Regions from separate parts of the Pseudarthrobacter sp. fls2-241-R2A-168 genome, predicted to be linked through region 4. Evidence: predicted binding sites of a transcription regulator. Region 4 holds the regulator's gene; each other region holds the start of a gene.

Region 1 (4,146 bases), on a different contig from region 4:
CGCCACCCATGTGCGTTACGCCGTGAAGAAGTAGGCTTGCTTCCCCCGGGGTTTCCCGGGTACAAAAAAACCGGCCCAGCTGATGCTGGACCGGTTTTTTGCGACGGTGGGGCTTAGTGGCTGTGGCTGTGGCCTGCGTGCTCGTCTTCGTCGGCGGGCTTCTCCACAACAAGGGTCTCGGTGGTGAGAACCAGGGCAGCGATGGAGGCTGCGTTGCGGAGGGCTGCGCGGGTGACCTTGACGGGGTCGATCACGCCGGCGGCGATCAGGTCCTCGTACTCGCCCGACTTGGCGTTGAAGCCGTTGTTGGTTTCGAGTTCGGCAACCTTGGCCGTGATGACGTAGCCGTCGAAGCCGGCGTTCTGGGCGATCCAGCGCAGCGGCTGGACCAGGGCGCGGCGGACGATGCCCACAGCAGCTGCTGCATCGCCGTCGAGGGCCTTGACAGCGGGGTCCTCATCCAGTGCCTTGAGGGCGTGGATCAGGGCCGAACCGCCACCGGCCACGATGCCTTCTTCGAGGGCAGCGCGGGTGGAGGATACTGCGTCCTCGATGCGGTGCTTCTTTTCCTTCAGCTCAACCTCGGTGGCTGCGCCAACCTTGATGACGCCAATACCGCCGGCCAGCTTGGCCAGGCGCTCCTGGAGCTTCTCCTTGTCCCAGTCGGAGTCGGTGCGGGTCAGCTCGGCACGCAGCTGTGCCACGCGGGCTGCCACGTCCTCGGCCGTTCCGGCGCCGTCAACGATGGTGGTGTTGTCCTTGGTGACCGTGATGCGGCGGGCGGTACCCAGCACCTCGAGGCCAACGGTGTCCAGGCTCAGGCCCAGCTCCGGGGAGACAACCTGCGCACCGGTGAGGGTGGCGATGTCCTGCAGCATGGCCTTGCGGCGGTCACCGAAGCCGGGAGCCTTGACGGCAACGACATTCAGGGTGCCGCGGATGCGATTGACGATCAGCGTGGACAGGGCCTCGCCGTCGACGTCTTCGGCAATGATGAACAGCGGCTTGCCGGCCTGAAGTGCCTTCTCCAGCAGCGGCAGGAAGTCCTGCAGCGAGGAGATCTTGCCCTGGTTGATCAGGATGAGTGCGTCTTCGAGGACTGCCTCCTGGCGGTCCGCATCCGTGATGAAGTACGGCGACAGGTAGCCCTTGTCGAACTGCATGCCCTCGGTGAGGACCAGTTCGGTCTGCGTGGTGGAGGATTCCTCGATGGTGATCACACCATCCTTGCCAACCTTGCCGAAAGCCTCGGCCAGGAGCTCGCCAACCTCGTCGCTCTGGGCGGAGATGGCTGCAACGCTGGCCACCTGGGTGCCTTCTACGGGGCGGGCGTTCTCCAGCAGGCGGGCGGCGACGGCTTCAACGGAAACCTCGATGCCGCGCTTGATCTGGCCGGGGGCAGCACCTGCTGCAACGTTGCGCAGGCCTTCCTTGACCAGTGCCTGGGCCAGGACCGTTGCGGTGGTGGTGCCGTCGCCGGCAACATCGTTGGTCTTGGTGGCAACTTCCTTGGCCAGCTGGGCGCCAAGGTTCTCGTACGGGTCGTCCAGCTCGACTTCGCGGGCGATGGTGACGCCGTCGTTCGTGATGGTGGGCGCGCCCCACTTCTTGTCCAGGACAACGTTGCGGCCGCGGGGGCCGAGCGTCACCTTGACGGTGTTGGCGAGCTTGTCGATGCCGGCTTCAAGAGACCGGCGTGCAGCGTCGTTAAACGCAAGCTGCTTTGCCATGATTCAGTCCTTTCAAGACAGAACCCCGTGCAGCTGACCAGCAGTAGGCATGACCAGCGGCACGGGGATCCGAAAGAGTTACTTTACGACGATCGCCAGGACGTCGCGGGCGGACAGCACGAGGTACTCGGTGCCGCTGTGCTTGACTTCGGTTCCGCCGTACTTGGAGTAGATAACAACGTCGCCCTCGGCAACGTCCAGCGGGACGCGGTTGCCGTTGTCGTCAAAGCGGCCGGGGCCTACTGCAACAACTTCGCCTTCCTGGGGCTTCTCCTGCGCGGAGTCCGGGATAACCAGGCCGGAAGCCGTGGTCTGCTCGGCTTCGAGCGGGCGGACAACAATACGATCCTCAAGAGGCTTAATAGAGACCGACACTCGGACCTCTCCTTTTCGTCAGCAAATTCGTGGACTGGAAAGCTTCCCGCCCTGGCTGGCAAACCGTCGTCGCGGTGCCGGCAGCAGCCTGGCTGGCAGCTCTTCATGTATTAGCACCCTCCTAGGGAGAGTGCTAATGAAGACTCTATGTAAGGGTTAGCACTCGGTCAAGGCGAGTGCCAGAGTTTCGTCATCTGCGAACCCTCCATGTGTACATTTGACCGGTGCGAGCCGCTGCCTACCTGATCCTTGCCACCCTCTTCTGGGCCGGAAACTTCGTCGTGGGCCATGCCGCCATGGAGACCATGCAGCCGCTGCAGCTCACTTACTGGCGCTGGACCTTCGCAGCGGCGCCGCTGCTGGTCCTCGCGCAACTGGTGGAGCGCCCGGACTGGCGGGGCGTCCTGCGCCGCTGGCCCGTCCTGCTGCTCCTGAGTTCCCTGGGCATGAGCGCCTACACCTTGCTTCTCTACAGCGCACTCGGCCACACCTCCGCCCTGAACGCCTCGCTGGTGACGGCGGCCAACCCTGCGCTGATCGTGGTGCTCGCCGTGATCCTGCTCCGGGACAGGCCGCGTCCGCTGGGCTGGGCGGGTATCGGCCTGGGCCTGGCAGGGGTCCTGCTGGTCCTCACCGGCGGCGACATCAACCGGTTGCTGACGTTCTCCATCAACAAAGGGGAACTGTTGATCCTCGCGGCCATTACAGTGTGGGGCCTCTACACCATCATTGCCCGGAGGGTGGATATCCCGGCGATCACGTCCACGGCGCTCCAGGTGGCGATGGCCGCCGTCGTCCTCAGCCCGCTGGCCCTCATCACGGGGGCCGGGCTGCCACAGACACCCTCCGAGGGCTGGTCCCTTGCCTTTATTGCCCTGTTTCCGTCACTGGGTTCCTACCTGCTCTGGAACCTTGCCCTGAAACGCACCACGGCCGCGAACGCGGGCAACTACCTGAACCTCATTGCGGTCTTCACCGCCCTGATCACCGTCGCCCTGGGCCAGCGGATCACACTGCCGCAGATCCTGGGCGGCGTTTTGGTGATCTCCGGAGTCCTGCTGACCAGCGCTGGCGGGCCTCAGCGGCCGAGGTCCTCGAAATCGACGTCTTCGCCGCCTTCGCCGTCCCCCGCTCCGGAGTTCCGTTCGCGGTAAAGAAGGGCCCCCGCCCCTGCAGTCACCAGCAGCGCGGCAACCAGCACGGCGATGCTTCCGGCGCGAGCGCCGTCGTACAACCCTCGGATGTCCCGGGCTTCCTGCGTGTCACCGGCGATGTCGTTGCCGCCCACTGAATAGACGGTTGCATTGAACGTGTCCAGGGAGAAGATCACCACCAGGAGCCCAATGCACACCACAGCCACGAGGGCGCCGGCAATCAGAGCTGTCCGGGCATATCTGGCGGGCCCCTTGTCCTTGGCTGGTTCGTCGGACTGCGGGGGGCCTGCGCTCTCTTCCATGGTTTCAACACTATCCCGCATCCCGCCCGGGCCTGCTCCACTAGGCTGGAACGCATGCCTCACGCTCCCCAGGACCAGATCGCGCCACTGCTCACTCCCGAAGGCTGGGACCTGCTGGCGTCCCTGGGCCCCTACAAGGAGGAGACTTCCTTTGAGTTGAACTCGGCGCTGCGCAAGGCCGGGCACTCCCCCGAACTGGTTTCCGCCGTCCTGACCCAGTCCCGGCTCCGCACCAGGGCCGAGGCGAAATTCGGCGAGTTCGCCCGCCAGATGCTGTTCACCCAGGCCGGCCTGGAGCAGGCCACCCGGTTTAACGTCGCCGCCCGCCACGCCCAGAGGTTCGCCGGGGCCAACATCAGCCACGTGGCCGACCTGGGGTGCGGCCTCGCCGCCGACTCCATGGCACTGGCGTCCATGGACATCAACGTCACCGCGGTGGAGATGGATGAGACGACGGCGGCCTGCGCCACAGTGAACCTCATCCCCTTCCCCAACGCCACGGTGGTCCACGCCGATGCCACAGCTGTTCCCTTGGACGGGATCGACGGCGTCTGGCTGGATCCTGCCCGCCGGGTCACCTCGACG
Region 2 (4,146 bases), on a different contig from region 4:
TGCGGATGGACACCACGAGGTGGGTGGAGGTGACGCCCGCGCCGTTGACGCGGACGTCGTCGGAATGTTCGACGACTGTGGCCCACTGCTGTTCGGCCAGCGGCTTCCCCAGCTCGGCCGGGTCCGCGAGGGAGACCATGGAGTTAACGGCACTGCGGTTGTGGGTCAGCAGGATCTTTTCCGTTTTTTCACCGTCCGGCCCGGGCAGCAGGAACGGTTCGGCTTCGTACAGGACCCGCTCGTTGCGGAAAATCACGGTGGTGAGTTCCTGGGCGGGGTCGTCGAAGCGGAGCAGGCGGGTTTCGCTGTATTCGGAGCAGCCGATGCCCAGCACCAGGTAGCGCCGGTCCGCGGAAAGCTCGAAGCCCAGCCACATGGCGGCGTCGTCCTCCTGGTAGACCACTGCGTCTTCCTCAACCGGCGTGCCCAGGGTGTGCGCCTTGACCTGGTAGGGGCGCCAGGACGCGTCCACCACGGTGTAGAAGATGCGGGTGCCGTCAGGGGAGAAGGAGACGCCGTAGAAGATGTTTTCAATGACGTCCGGGAGGAGCTCGCCGGTGCGGAGGTCCTTGATGCGCAGGGTGAAGCGTTCGTCGCCGCTGTTGTCCACGGCGTACGCGTAAAGGGTCCCGTCCACCGTCACGGCCGTGCCGCCCACGGAGAAGAAGGGCTTGCCCTCCGCTTCGACGTTGCCGTCCAGCAGGACTTCCTCGCCAGGGATGTCCACGCCGGGCTCCACCCGGGGCGGCGTCCAGTCCTGTACGGGATTGCCGGTGTCTTCCGCCTTGACCCGGCATTGGATGCCGTACTCCTTGCCTTCCACCGACCGGCTGAAGTACCACCAGTCATCCTTGCGGTGCGGGACCGACAGGTCCGTCTCCTGCGTGCGGCCCTTGATCTCCTGGAAGATGGCCTCGCGCAGCGGCTCCTGGTGTGCGGTGACCGCTTCCTGGTAGGCGTTCTCCGCCTTCAGGTGCTCCACGACCTCGGCGGATTCCTTGTCCCGCAGCCACTCGTAGTTGTCCACAAAGGTGTCCCCGTGGTGCTTGCGTTCGGTGGGAACCTTCTTAGCAACCGGGGGAGCGGGCGTGGCGGTGGTGCTGGCGGAATCCTGCAGCGGAGTCTGGGTCATGGTTTCAATATATAGACCCGCCCCGACAATGAACCGGCCGTTCGCTACCGGACGATAACGCCCCATCACCTCCCGCAGAAATACAGGCGATGCCCTATCACTTTTGGTCCCAAGCGGCCGTCTTGGGGACCAAAAGTGATAGGGCGTCGGGGAAACGGTGGCCTAGTGGGGTTCCGGCCGCAGGCGTATCCTGTTCACGCTAAGGCACATCCGCCCAGCGTGAGAGGGGAAGCATATGACCATCCCGCCAGTGCACGAGCCCGAACCGTTCCCGCCGGAACCAGGCCCGGACCAGCCTGATCCCACCCAGCCCGGCCATCCCGGCCCACAGCCGCCCAATCCTTTCCCGACGCCGGAACCTCCCGGGCCGCTGCCCGTGCCGGATCCCGGGCCCACGCCACTGCGCCCGGATCCCACCCGTAGCTGACCAGCCAAAACACCGGAGAGAAGGGGCCTTCTGCACAGCGCGGGAGGCCCCTTCGCCGCGCCTGGACGAACCTGGCAGAAACGAGAAAATTCTTCCCAAAACCGCTTGCAGACCTACTGGCGCAGTGGTAAAAAATCTATATCAGCCACTACAGATCGGTTGATACCCCAAACCAATTGTTGGACCGTCTCTTACGAGGAGGGAAGCCATGTTGATGCGAACCGATCCGTTCCGCGAGCTGGACAGGCTGGCCCAGCAGGTCCTCGGCACGGCAGCGCGTCCGGCAGCGATGCCGATGGACGCTTGGCGTGAGGGCCAGGAATTCGTCGTCGCCTTTGATCTGCCCGGTGTTGCAGTGGATTCGGTGAACCTGGATGTGGAACGGAATGTCCTGACGGTGCGGGCCGAGCGTCCGGACCCCGCGGGCAAGGACACTGAGTTGATCGCCTCCGAGCGGCCGCGCGGCGTGTTCAGCCGCCAGCTGATCCTCGGCGACACCCTGGATACAGATAACGTCAAGGCAAGCTACGACGCCGGTGTCCTGACGCTGCGGATTCCTGTCGCCGAAAGGGCCAAGCCGCGCAAGATCGAAATTGAGACGAAGGGGGCAAAGCAGGAAATTGCCGCCTAGTTTCAACAGGATCGGGACGTCGGGTATTCGATAAATTGCTGACTGCCTCTTGGGCGGATCGCTAGTATGCACGCCACAGCGCTTAAAGCGCATCGGCAGCCTACGCCTGAACCTCCCGATACGGTGGCCCCCGGCTTCAGCCGGGGGTCATCCCATGCCGGGGCTTCACTTTCCTGCAACGCGGGGTCAGATCCGGCCCAATAAAACGGAAACATTGGGCCGGAAGTGACTCCGCGTTGCTTTAGTGGCTCAGGTGTTCAGCTCCAGCATCAGGGCGGGCAGTTCGTCAGCCAGTTCGCGGGCGAGGAATCCGAGGGGCCCCATCCTGCTGGCGAGCCGGTCCGCTGCGGCAGCATGGAGATGCGTCCCCCAGCAGGCAGCCTGTGCGCTGGTTGTTCCGCGTGCGCGCAGTCCCGCAATCGCGCCGGCCAGCACATCGCCGCTACCGGATGTTCCCAGTCCGCCGTAGCCCGTGGTCATCTGCCACAGCTCAGCTTCCCCGCTCGCGCCACCGTCCGACGGCCGGGCTATAAAGCCCTGGCAGCTCACCACCGCCTGGAATTTGTCCGCTATCGCCGCCACGTCAGCCGCGAGGTCATCCACCTCCCGCTCCAGCAGGACCGCGGCCTCCTTGGGATTCGGTGTAAGGATCAGCCGCCCCTTCCACGGTTCCAGCTGGTCGGCCAGCTTCAGCAGGCCGCCCAAGGCAAAGGCGTCAAGGACGACGGCGGGACCTCCGTCCGCGGTCTTCCCACCAGAGCCTGAATCGCCTGAGCCGGAGCCGCCCCGGTCGGAGCCGCCGGTTCCGGTCTCCCGCTCCAGCAGGCCCCGCAAAAGCTCCTCGGCAAGATCCGGGTCGTCGAGGCCCGGGCCCACCAGGATGGCGTCGGCACGGTCGAGGTAGGTGGAGATCCGGTCCAGCCCTTCCCCTGTCAGCGACCCCTCAGCAGTTTCGGGAAGGCCTATCGCGCCACATTCGGGCAGCGCCACAGCCACCTGCACGGCCACCGACTCTGCAACGGCGAGGCTCAGCTTCCCCGCGCCGGCCCGGAGTGCAGCAGTACCGGCCAGCAGTGCCGCACCCGGTGTGGCCCGCGCTCCGCCGATCACCAGGACGGAACCGCGTGAATACTTGTCCTCGCCCGGTGCCGGCAGCGGCCACTCGCGCAGCAGCGACGGCGTCACCAGGGTAGGGGAGTTGGCCTCACTTCGGGTGGACACTGACATCTCCGGCGTGCTCGGTGACCGTGACACCCTGCTCCGTCAGGTGGTCCGCCACGTTGAAGCTCTCCAACGTCCAGGGCCCTTCGCCGGACGGCCGCACATACCGGGTGAGGGAGGCATTGAGGACCGAGGTGCTGGCCGCCAGGTCCAGGATTTCCTCCTCGTTCATTCCCTCCAAGACATACCGGAAGAGCAGGATCACGGCGTCATGGCAGACCAGCATGACCCGGTGCCCGGTGCTGAGGTTGTTCAGCTCGTCCAGGACGGAGCGCAGCCGCAGGGCAACGTCGGCCCAGGACTCCCCGCCCGGCGGCCGGTAGTACAGCTTGCCCAGCCACTCCCGGCGTTCGGCCTCCTCCGGGAAACGCTTCTCCACCCCCAGCCGCGTCAGCCGGTCCAGGATGCCCAGTTCCCGGTCCCGCAACCGCTCATCGGTGCGGACCTTCACCGGCCAGCCGGCGGCTTCCACCGCGATCTCGGCGGTCTGCCGCGCCCGGGCGTACGGGGAGGAGACCACCGCATCGGGCCGGTGGTCCTCGGCGATCCGGGCCAGCGCCGCGCCGAGGGCTTTGGCCTGCTCCTGGCCGGTCCCGGACAGGTTCACGTCCGCGTCCCGGGCCGGCACCTCGATAACCTCGGCCCCGGCCAGCCGCGCGTCCGTGGCAGCCACGTTTCCTTCGCTCTCACCGTGGCGCACCAGGAGCAGCTCCACCGCCCCGGCCTCCTGCACGG
Region 3 (4,146 bases), on a different contig from region 4:
TGCTAAGGGGGAAGTCCACACTCAAAACCGTATGAGCAATACGGGGGCTGCAGCCGCATTGGCCACGGTGTGTCGTGGCGCGGCTGGCAAATCATTGGATTTATGAAGCCCGGGAACCCAGCCAGCGGTTCAGCAGCCCTTCCGGGACCTCCTCTGAGGTCAGGGCAAACGAGCGGTGGTCGGCCCATTCCCCGTTGATGTGCAGGTAGCGGGGCCGGTATCCCTCGTCCCGGAATCCGAGCTTCTCCACCACCCGGAGGCTGGGCCCGTTCTCCGGACGGATGTTGATCTCCATCCGGTGCAGGCCCAGGTTCCTGAAGCAGTGGTCTGTCACCAGCGCCACGGCGGTGGGCGCTATCCCGTGTCCCGCCCGGGCCCGGTCCACCCAGTAACCGAGGGTGGCCATCATGGCTGAACCCCAGACGATCGACGAGACGGTCAACTGGCCCACGATCACGGGATTCCGGGCTGCCGGGATACGTTCGGTAATCACGAAGGGAAGCGCGGTGGCCTGGGCGGCCTGGGCGTTGAGCGAACGGACCATCTGCCGGTAGTCCGGCAGCCCTCCAGCCGGATCCGGGTTCGAGGCCTCCCACGGCGCCAGCCATTCGCTGTTGCGGGCACGGACTTCTGTCCACTCTTTTTTGTCCCGGTACCTGATGGGCCGCAGGACCAGGTCGCCGCACTCCAGGGTGACGGGCCAGATGGGGCCGGCGCGCATTGTGCTACTTGGAGAGACCGGCGGTGAAGCCCGGCAGCCATTCCCGCAGGCCGGGACCAAGGTCGTCGCTGTCAATGGCCAGCTGGACACAGGCCTTCAGGTAGCTCAGTTTGTCACCGGTGTCGTAGCGGCGTCCCCGGAAGACAACACCGTAGACACCCTGCCCGTCGCCCTCTCCGGACGCGAGTTCCTGCAGGGCATCGGTGAGCTGGATTTCGCCGCCGCGGCCAGGACCGGTACGTTCCAGCACATCAAAAACGGCCGGGTGGAGCACGTAGCGGCCAATGATGGCCAGGTTGGACGGAGCCTCACCGGCGGCAGGCTTTTCAACCAGCCTGTTGATGCGGACATAGCCCTCGCCGTCGATCTCCTCGATGTCCGCGCAGCCGTAGGCGCTGATCTGTGAGGGTTCCACCTCAATGAGGGCCACGACGGAGCCGCCCGTTTTGGCCTGCACGTCGATCATGGTGCTGAGCAGTTCGTCACGGGCGTCAATGAGGTCATCGCCCAGGAGGACAGCGAAGGCTTCATTGCCCACGTGCTGCTTGGCGCGGAGGACAGCATGGCCCAGTCCGTGGGGGTCGCCCTGGCGGACATAGTGGATATCGCCGAGATTGCTCGCGGCCTGTACGGAGGCCAGTTTTTCGGCGTCCCCTTTGCCCTCGAGCGTGGATTCCAGCGATGGAACGCGATCAAAGTGGTCTTCCAGGGCACGCTTGTTCCGTCCGGTGATCATCAGGACATCGTTGAGGCCCACGTGAACGGCTTCTTCAACCACATACTGGATGGCCGGCTTGTCCACGACAGGAAGCATTTCCTTGGGCATGGCCTTGGTGGCAGGCAGGAACCTTGTGCCGAGTCCGGCTGCGGGTATAACGGCTTTGCGAACTCTGGGGTTACTGGTACTCACCCGACTAATCTAACGTCAGCGTCAAGCAATCAATAATTGTTGAAGGGCCGCCGGTTGTGCGGCCGCAGCGAAATCGCCGCAGCGGCGAGTGATGGAGGAATGCACGTGTTGGAGGACGCCAAGGCTGTCAAGAACAGAATCCGCACGGCACACCGCCAACGGCGGGCTACGCTGACCCCGCAGCAGATTGAGGCGGCAGGCGCTGCCCTGGCGCGCCACGGCGCCGCCTGGGCCGACTCATTGACCGGTGGTGCCCGGGCAACGGTCTGCGTCTACTTCGGCGTGGGCGTGGAGCCCCCAACGCTTCCCCTGATCACCGCGCTCTACAACAATGGTCACAGCGTCCTGCTCCCGGTTTGCGAGCCGGGACGGGAACTGGCCTGGGTCTTCTGGGACCCTGCCGCGGGTTTGGAGCAGAGCCGGTTCGCCCCGATCCTTGAGCCCAAGGGTGAGCGGCACGGGCCGGATGTGGCGGGAACGGCTGCCGCGCTCTTTATCCCGGCGACGGCCGTGGACGCTGCCGGCAACAGGATCGGACAAGGCGGCGGCTACTACGACAAGTTCCTGGGCCATCTGGCCACCGCCGGGAAGAATATTCCCCTGGCGGCCGTTGTGTACGACGAGGAACTGCTTCCCGCGGGGCAGATTCCGGAGGAGGAGTTCGACCGTCCGGTCCCGGCCATCCTGTCGCCATCAGGAATCCGGGTTCTTAGCGGCCACGGCTGAATCCAACTCCCCTGGTTCTGCGGGGATGATAGAATTAGCACTCAGGCCCTGCGACTGCTAACGGACGGACCATCCGGCCGGGCAGCACGGGACCTCTCGTTTTGCCCAAGAGGAGGAGCACCAGTGCCAACGTATGCGTACGCCTGCAAGGATTGCGCCCATGCCTTCGACATCGTCCAGTCGTTTTCGGACAGCACTCTGACCTCGTGCCCCGAGTGCCAGGGGACGCTGCGCAAAAAGTTCAACAGCGTAGGTGTCGTTTTCAAAGGATCCGGTTTCTACCGCACCGACTCCCGCGACGCCAAGGGCAGCACGGTCTCTGCCGCCGCTCCGGCCTCTTCAACGCCGGCACCCGCCGCGTCCGCTCCGGCTGCCGCGGCCAGCTAAGGCCAGCTGAACAGCATCGTTCGACGCCGGCCGGCCGGTTTGTCCACATAGGGCGCCTTGCGCCTGTCGCGGGCAGTCCGGCCGGCTTTAGCGTTGGCGCATGCCTGCATATCTTTTCCGTTCCGGCGGGGCCGCTTCCCGCTATCAGCGTGGCACCGGCAGTTCCCGCGGCTCCGGCCGGCGGCCCGCTGCTCTGCGTCTCGGCGGCTGGCTGAGCCGGAACCGCCGGCTGGCCATCGCCCTGCTGTTGTGCGCAGCTGCTGCGATCAGCGTCCATCAACTCACCCCCGCACCCGTTCAAACCGTGACAGGTATCGCTGCCGCGAGGGACCTCCCCGCCGGCTCGGCACTGGCGCCGGCCGACCTGGCGCACGTGCAAGTCCCGCCGGACATGATGGCTGCGGGTTTCCTGAACCAGGACAATGAACTGGCCGGCAAACAGTTGGCAGCTCCGCTCCGCAAAGGCCAGCTGCTGACAGACGCCCAGCTGCTCGGTCCCGGGCTGCTCGCCGGAACACCCCCGGGTTCAGCCGCCGTGCCCCTGCGAATGGCGGACCCGTCCTCCATCCAGCTCGTCTCGCCCGGGCAGCTGGTCAACGTTGTGCTGACGGCTGCCAACGGCTTCGACCAGCAGGCGCCGTCAGAAGTTCTGGCAACGGCAGTACCCGTCCTTTGGACGTCCGGCAAGGGTGGCCAGAGCGGGCAGTGGCTGGGCACGGCCGAAACGGACGGCCTGATTGTTGTGGCGGCAAGTGCCGAGCAGGCGGCGCGGCTGGCCGGCGCCTCAACGCAGGGCAAACTCTTCTTTGTCCTGGTGGGACCGTAACAAAAAGATGCGCCGGCCAAGGGTGTTTCAAACGGTCCCACAAAGGACAGCGGTGGCGCGAAGTACAGCGGTAGTGCGAAAGGAAAGCGGTCTGCGGCGGATGCCTGGCCCGGCTCTCAGCCCCAGTGCGGGGGCTTCTGTTCCTTCAGCCAGGCATCGTGGTCCTCGTCCGCGTCGCCCCAGCGCCGGGGGTCATCTTCGGCAGCCTTCGTGGGCAGGACGCCGCCGCCGGCCTGGTCTTTGCCCTTCCCCCGGCTCCGTACCTGGCCCTGATCCTGGCTTTGGTCCTGGTCCTGGCCTTGATCCTGGTTTTGGTCCTGGCCCTGGACGTCGCCGTCCCCCCGCGCAGCACCGGCCGCCAGGGATGGCTCATGGGAAGGGTGATTGTCCTTGTCTTCGGTGGCCACGTGGACCGCCTCCTTGCTGTCCGGATGCTGTACCTGCAAGCGGCCCCGGTCCCTGCCGGGCACGTTCTGTTCCACGCCGGCGCTGCGCCGGGACCGCTGCTCCCCGGCCTGGATGCCGTTGAGCGCCTGGTCCACGTCATCGTCCAAGAACCCAACCGACGTATCTCCC
Region 4 (4,146 bases):
GCCCGGCCGGGGAGGCTGCCAGCACTTTCCCGCTCATCCGGGTGCCGGCGCCGTCAACGATGTCCACGGGCTCGCCGGGAGCCAGGCGTTTGACGGTCACCGCATGCCGGGCCTCGGGTCCCGCCAGGACAAAACGCCCTTCGGGTGCCATCTGGTCCAAGGACCCGGACGCCGTGAAAAAGACGGGGTTGCTCACCGCTACAGGTTACCGAACCGGTCCCGGAGCTTGGCGAACATACCGCCGCTGGCGGCCAGCTTGCCCTCCGTGATCTGTTCGCCGCGCAACTTGGCGAGCTGACGCAGCAGGTCCTCCTGCGCCGCGTCCAGTCTCGCCGGCGTCTCCACCTGCAGATGGACCTTCAAGTCACCCCGGCCGTATCCGCGCAGGTGCGTGACACCCAGCCCGCGCAAGGTGATGATCTCGCCGGACTGCGTTCCTGCCTTCACATCGATCTCCTGGGGACCGTCAAAGGTTTCCAGGGTGACGTCTGTTCCCAGCGCGGCTGCGGTCATGGGGATGTTCAGGGTGGCGTGGAGGTCGTCGCCCTCCCGGACATAGGTGGCGTCGTTGTTGACGCGGATTTCAACGTACAGGTCTCCGGCGGGGCCGCCGGCAGGACCGGCCTCGCCCTGGCCGGAGAGCTGGATGCGGGTGCCTGTGGCAACGCCGGCGGGAACCTTGATGGTCAGCGAACGCCGGCTGCGGATGCGGCCCTGCCCGCTGCACTCGTTGCAGGGGTCCTTGATGACGGTGCCGAAGCCTTCGCAGGTGCCGCACGGAGCTGCGGTCATGACCTGGCCCAGGATGGACCGGACCGCCCGCTGGACCTGGCCGCTGCCGCCGCAGATGTCGCAGCGCTCCGGGTGGGTGCCCGGCCGGCAGCACGAGCCTTCGCACGTTGGGCAGACCACTGCCGTATCCACTTCGAGCTTCCTGTTGACGCCGAAAACGGCGTCGCGAAGTTCGATCCGGACGCTGATGAGGGCGTCCTGGCCGCGCCGGACACGCGATGCGGGCCCGGAGGAACCGCCGGCGCCAAAGAACGTATCGAAGATGTCCTGGAAGGCGAAGCCCTGGCCGGCGTAGGCTCCCCCGCCGAACCCGTTGTCCGTGCCGTTCTCGTTGCCGGTGGTGTCGTACACCCGGCGTTTCTGGGGATCGGAGAGAACTTCGTAGGCGTGGGTCACGGCCTTGAAGCGGTCTGCCACATCTTCGCCGGGGTTAACGTCCGGGTGAAGGGTGCGGGCCAGCTTGCGGTAGGCCTTCTTGATCTCTTCCCCGGTTGCATCCGGTGAGACTCCAAGGACTTCGTAGTGGCTGCTCAAAGTTCGTATCTCTTCCTTGTTGTTTTGCCTGCAGTTGTACTGCGGGCGCTACTGTTCGTGCCTGGCCGCCGGACGGTTCGGGTCAGGGACCTAAAATCCGTGACAGGTACCGGGCGACGGCCCTGACCGCGGCCATGGTGGTGGGGTAGTCCATCCTCGTGGGGCCCAGGATGCCAATCTTCGCGACACTGTCCGGCCCGTACCCGGTGGCCACCACCGATGCCTCCGCCAGGCCGTCGTACGGGTTCTCGCGGCCGATGCTGACGGCCACCCCACGGTGGTCCTGCGCCATCTCGCTCAGGAGCCGCAGCATCACCACCTGTTCCTCCAGCGCCTCCAGCACGGGGCCGATGCTGAGCGGAAAATCCACGTTGGAACGGGCAAGGTTGGCTGTCCCGGCCATCACCATGCGGTCCTCCCGGCTGCTGTGGGCCAGGGCTTCCAGCCCGTGCGCCAATGCCTGGGCTGCCTGCCGCTGTGCGGGGGCGACGCCGGACACCACTGCGGGCAGCGACTGCGTCAGCTGGCTCAGGGCAGTCCCGCCAAGGGATGCCAGGAAATGCGTGCGTAAAGTACCGAGGACGTCGTCGCCAAGGTCCTGCCCGACGTCGATGACCCGCTGCTCCACCTTGCCGCTGTTGGCGATCAGCACCACCAGCACCTTCCGCGGTGCCAGGAGGACGAATTCGATATGCCGGACCAGGGCGCGGTTGAGGTGCGGATATTGGACCACTGCCACCTGGTTGGTCAGCTGGGACAGCAGCCGGACGGTGCGCTCCAGGACGTCGTCGAGGTCGTCTGCCCCTTCCAGCAGGGACTGAATGGCCCGGCGTTCGGCCTGCGACAGCGGCTTGACCGCAGAAATTTGGTCCACAAAGAGCCGGTAGCCCTTGTCCGTGGGAATGCGGCCTGCGCTTGTGTGCGGGGCTGTGATCAGCCCTTCGTCCTCAAGTGCGGCCATATCATTGCGAATGGTGGCGCTGGAGACACCAAGATGGTGCCGTTCCACCAGGGCCTTGGACCCGACGGGCTCGCGCGAGTGGACATAGTCCTCCACGATGGCCCGCAGTACTTCAAGCTTGCGCGGTTCGCTCACACTCCACCTCCATCCAGGGATCAGGGCAGCCGTTCCGCCCGCACCGTACCTCACAGGGGTTAGCACTCGACATGCCTAAGTGCTAACAGTCTATTATGATTCGCCCCGTTGTTAGCATTGGTACCGCTCCGGGCGAAATTCCGGGCCCGGATCCAGCACGAAGCGGAGTTCATCCATGCAATACCAGAACTGGGGAGCCCAGGACCTGACGGCACCTGCAAGATCGCAACTGCTTGAAGTGCCGGTGGAGCGCGGCATGGTACTGGAGGAGGTCCAGTCCGGCTGGGTAGGCGCAGTGACGCGGGTGGAAAAATCAGGCGGCATGCACGTGGTGGCCCTGGAGGACCGCCGGGGCAAGTCCAGGTCCTTCCGGCTGGGTTTCGGTTTCCTCCTGGAAGGCCAGCCCATCCGGCTGATGCCACCGGTACCCAAGCAAACCCCGGCCGGGGGCCCGGCCGGCGGCCGGACAGCATCCGGTTCGGTGCGGGTGGCGGGCCAACGGGCACAGGTGGCCAAGGCGAGCCGCATCTGGGTGGAAGGAAAGCACGACGCCGAACTGGTGGAGAAAGTATGGGGCGACGACCTCCGGGTGGAGGGCATCGTCGTCGAACCCCTGCACGGCATTGATGACCTGGCGGCGGCGGTTGCCGGTTTCAGGCCCGGTCCCGGTCGGCGCCTGGGCGTGCTCGTGGACCATTTGGTGCCCGATTCGAAGGAGTCACGGATCGCGGATGCGGTCATGGCCTCCCCCGGAGCCGCCGGCAACGTGCTGATCGTTGGCCACCCCTATGTCGACGTCTGGCAGGCGATCCGCCCGTCCGTCCTGGGCATTGAAAAGTGGCCCGAAGTGCCGCGCGGGCAGGACTGGAAGACCGGCATCCTCAAGGCGTTCGGGCGGCCGCACGCCACCAAGGAGGACATCGGGCTGGGCTGGCAGAAACTGCTGGGCGCAGTGCGCACCTACGCGGACCTGGAAGCATCCCTGCTGGGCAGGGTGGAGGAAGTAATTGACTTCCTCACTGTCCCCTGAACTGACAGGATCCAGCGGCAGGACGTCTGAGCGGGCGGCTTCACCAAGTATTCTTGGTATTGCGGTGTCTGCTTCTGGCATTACCTCAGCAGATATTGGCATTCTTACCAAGCACCATTGCACTTTCGAAGGAACAGACTGTGGCAGAAAACGCACAAGATCACAGGGACAGCCAGGGCGGCGAGGGCCGTTCGGAGTACCATGGCGTCCCCGCGAATGCGCTGCCCCTGACGGCCAGCGAAGACAGGCAGTGGGCTACGCTCTCGCATTTCGGCGGGATCCTGGGCTGCGTCCCTGCACTCCTGATCTACCTGATCTTCCGTGACCGGGGTCCCTTCACCGCGCAGGAGTCCAAGGAGGCGCTGAACTTCAGCCTGCCCCCAACCATCGCCGCCGTGCTTGCCAACATCCTGGTGTTTGTGCCGGTCGTGGGCAACATCTTCGCCGTCATCGCCACCCTGATCTGGATTGCCCTGACGTGTTTCTCGGTGGCGGCCGGAATCCACGTGAACCGTGGCCAGCCGCACCGCTACCAGTACAACCTCCGCTGGATCAAGTAGCGTTCCAGCAACACGGGGTCACTCCCTGCCCAATAACCAGGCGTTTTTGGGCAGCGAGTGACCCCGTGTTGCTGTTGGCGGATCTAGTCCGGGAGGACCCGGCGCACCACCGCATCGGCCAGGAGCCTGCCCTT

Evidence for each region. Region 4 encodes HrcA, which represses chaperone genes, less so after heat shock. Its sites were predicted from a motif close to TTNGCACTCGNNNNNNNCGAGTGCNAA; they were not measured.
Region 1: a site for HrcA is predicted at 2,262-2,288, ahead of groES (co-chaperone GroES). Genes of this name have one in related genera too.
Region 2: a site for HrcA is predicted at 1,664-1,690, ahead of QRN11_RS02360 (Hsp20/alpha crystallin family protein). Genes of this name have one in related genera too.
Region 3: a site for HrcA is predicted at 2,392-2,418, ahead of QRN11_RS13065 (FmdB family zinc ribbon protein). Genes of this name have one in related genera too.

What each region holds. Positions count from the first base shown of each region.
Region 1 covers NZ_JARVSG010000019.1:14,609-18,754, reverse strand. Annotated here, with positions in the region: gene QRN11_RS12975 (dihydrofolate reductase family protein) at 1-34, shown strand, start outside; gene groL (chaperonin GroEL) at 114-1,730, opposite strand; gene groES (co-chaperone GroES) at 1,809-2,105, opposite strand; gene QRN11_RS12960 (DMT family transporter) at 2,330-3,259, shown strand; gene QRN11_RS12955 (hypothetical protein) at 3,184-3,561, opposite strand; gene QRN11_RS12950 (class I SAM-dependent methyltransferase) at 3,616-4,146, shown strand, end outside.
Region 2 covers NZ_JARVSG010000004.1:86,083-90,228, forward strand. Annotated here, with positions in the region: gene QRN11_RS02355 (S9 family peptidase) at 1-1,132, opposite strand, end outside; gene QRN11_RS02360 (Hsp20/alpha crystallin family protein) at 1,768-2,190, shown strand; gene QRN11_RS02365 (NAD(P)H-hydrate dehydratase) at 2,440-3,417, opposite strand; gene QRN11_RS02370 (histidine phosphatase family protein) at 3,395-4,146, opposite strand, start outside.
Region 3 covers NZ_JARVSG010000019.1:41,981-46,126, reverse strand. Annotated here, with positions in the region: gene QRN11_RS13085 (hypothetical protein) at 1-19, opposite strand, end outside; gene QRN11_RS13080 (GNAT family N-acetyltransferase) at 101-721, opposite strand; gene galU (UTP--glucose-1-phosphate uridylyltransferase GalU) at 726-1,631, opposite strand; gene QRN11_RS13070 (5-formyltetrahydrofolate cyclo-ligase) at 1,737-2,357, shown strand; gene QRN11_RS13065 (FmdB family zinc ribbon protein) at 2,481-2,744, shown strand; gene cpaB (Flp pilus assembly protein CpaB) at 2,845-3,570, shown strand; gene QRN11_RS13055 (DUF4011 domain-containing protein) at 3,687-4,146, opposite strand, start outside.
Region 4 covers NZ_JARVSG010000007.1:159,176-163,321, reverse strand. Annotated here, with positions in the region: gene QRN11_RS06035 (16S rRNA (uracil(1498)-N(3))-methyltransferase) at 1-196, opposite strand, end outside; gene dnaJ (molecular chaperone DnaJ) at 199-1,326, opposite strand; gene hrcA (heat-inducible transcriptional repressor HrcA) at 1,409-2,422, opposite strand; gene QRN11_RS06020 (DUF3097 domain-containing protein) at 2,598-3,452, shown strand; gene QRN11_RS06015 (DUF4870 domain-containing protein) at 3,593-4,012, shown strand; gene hemW (radical SAM family heme chaperone HemW) at 4,096-4,146, opposite strand, start outside.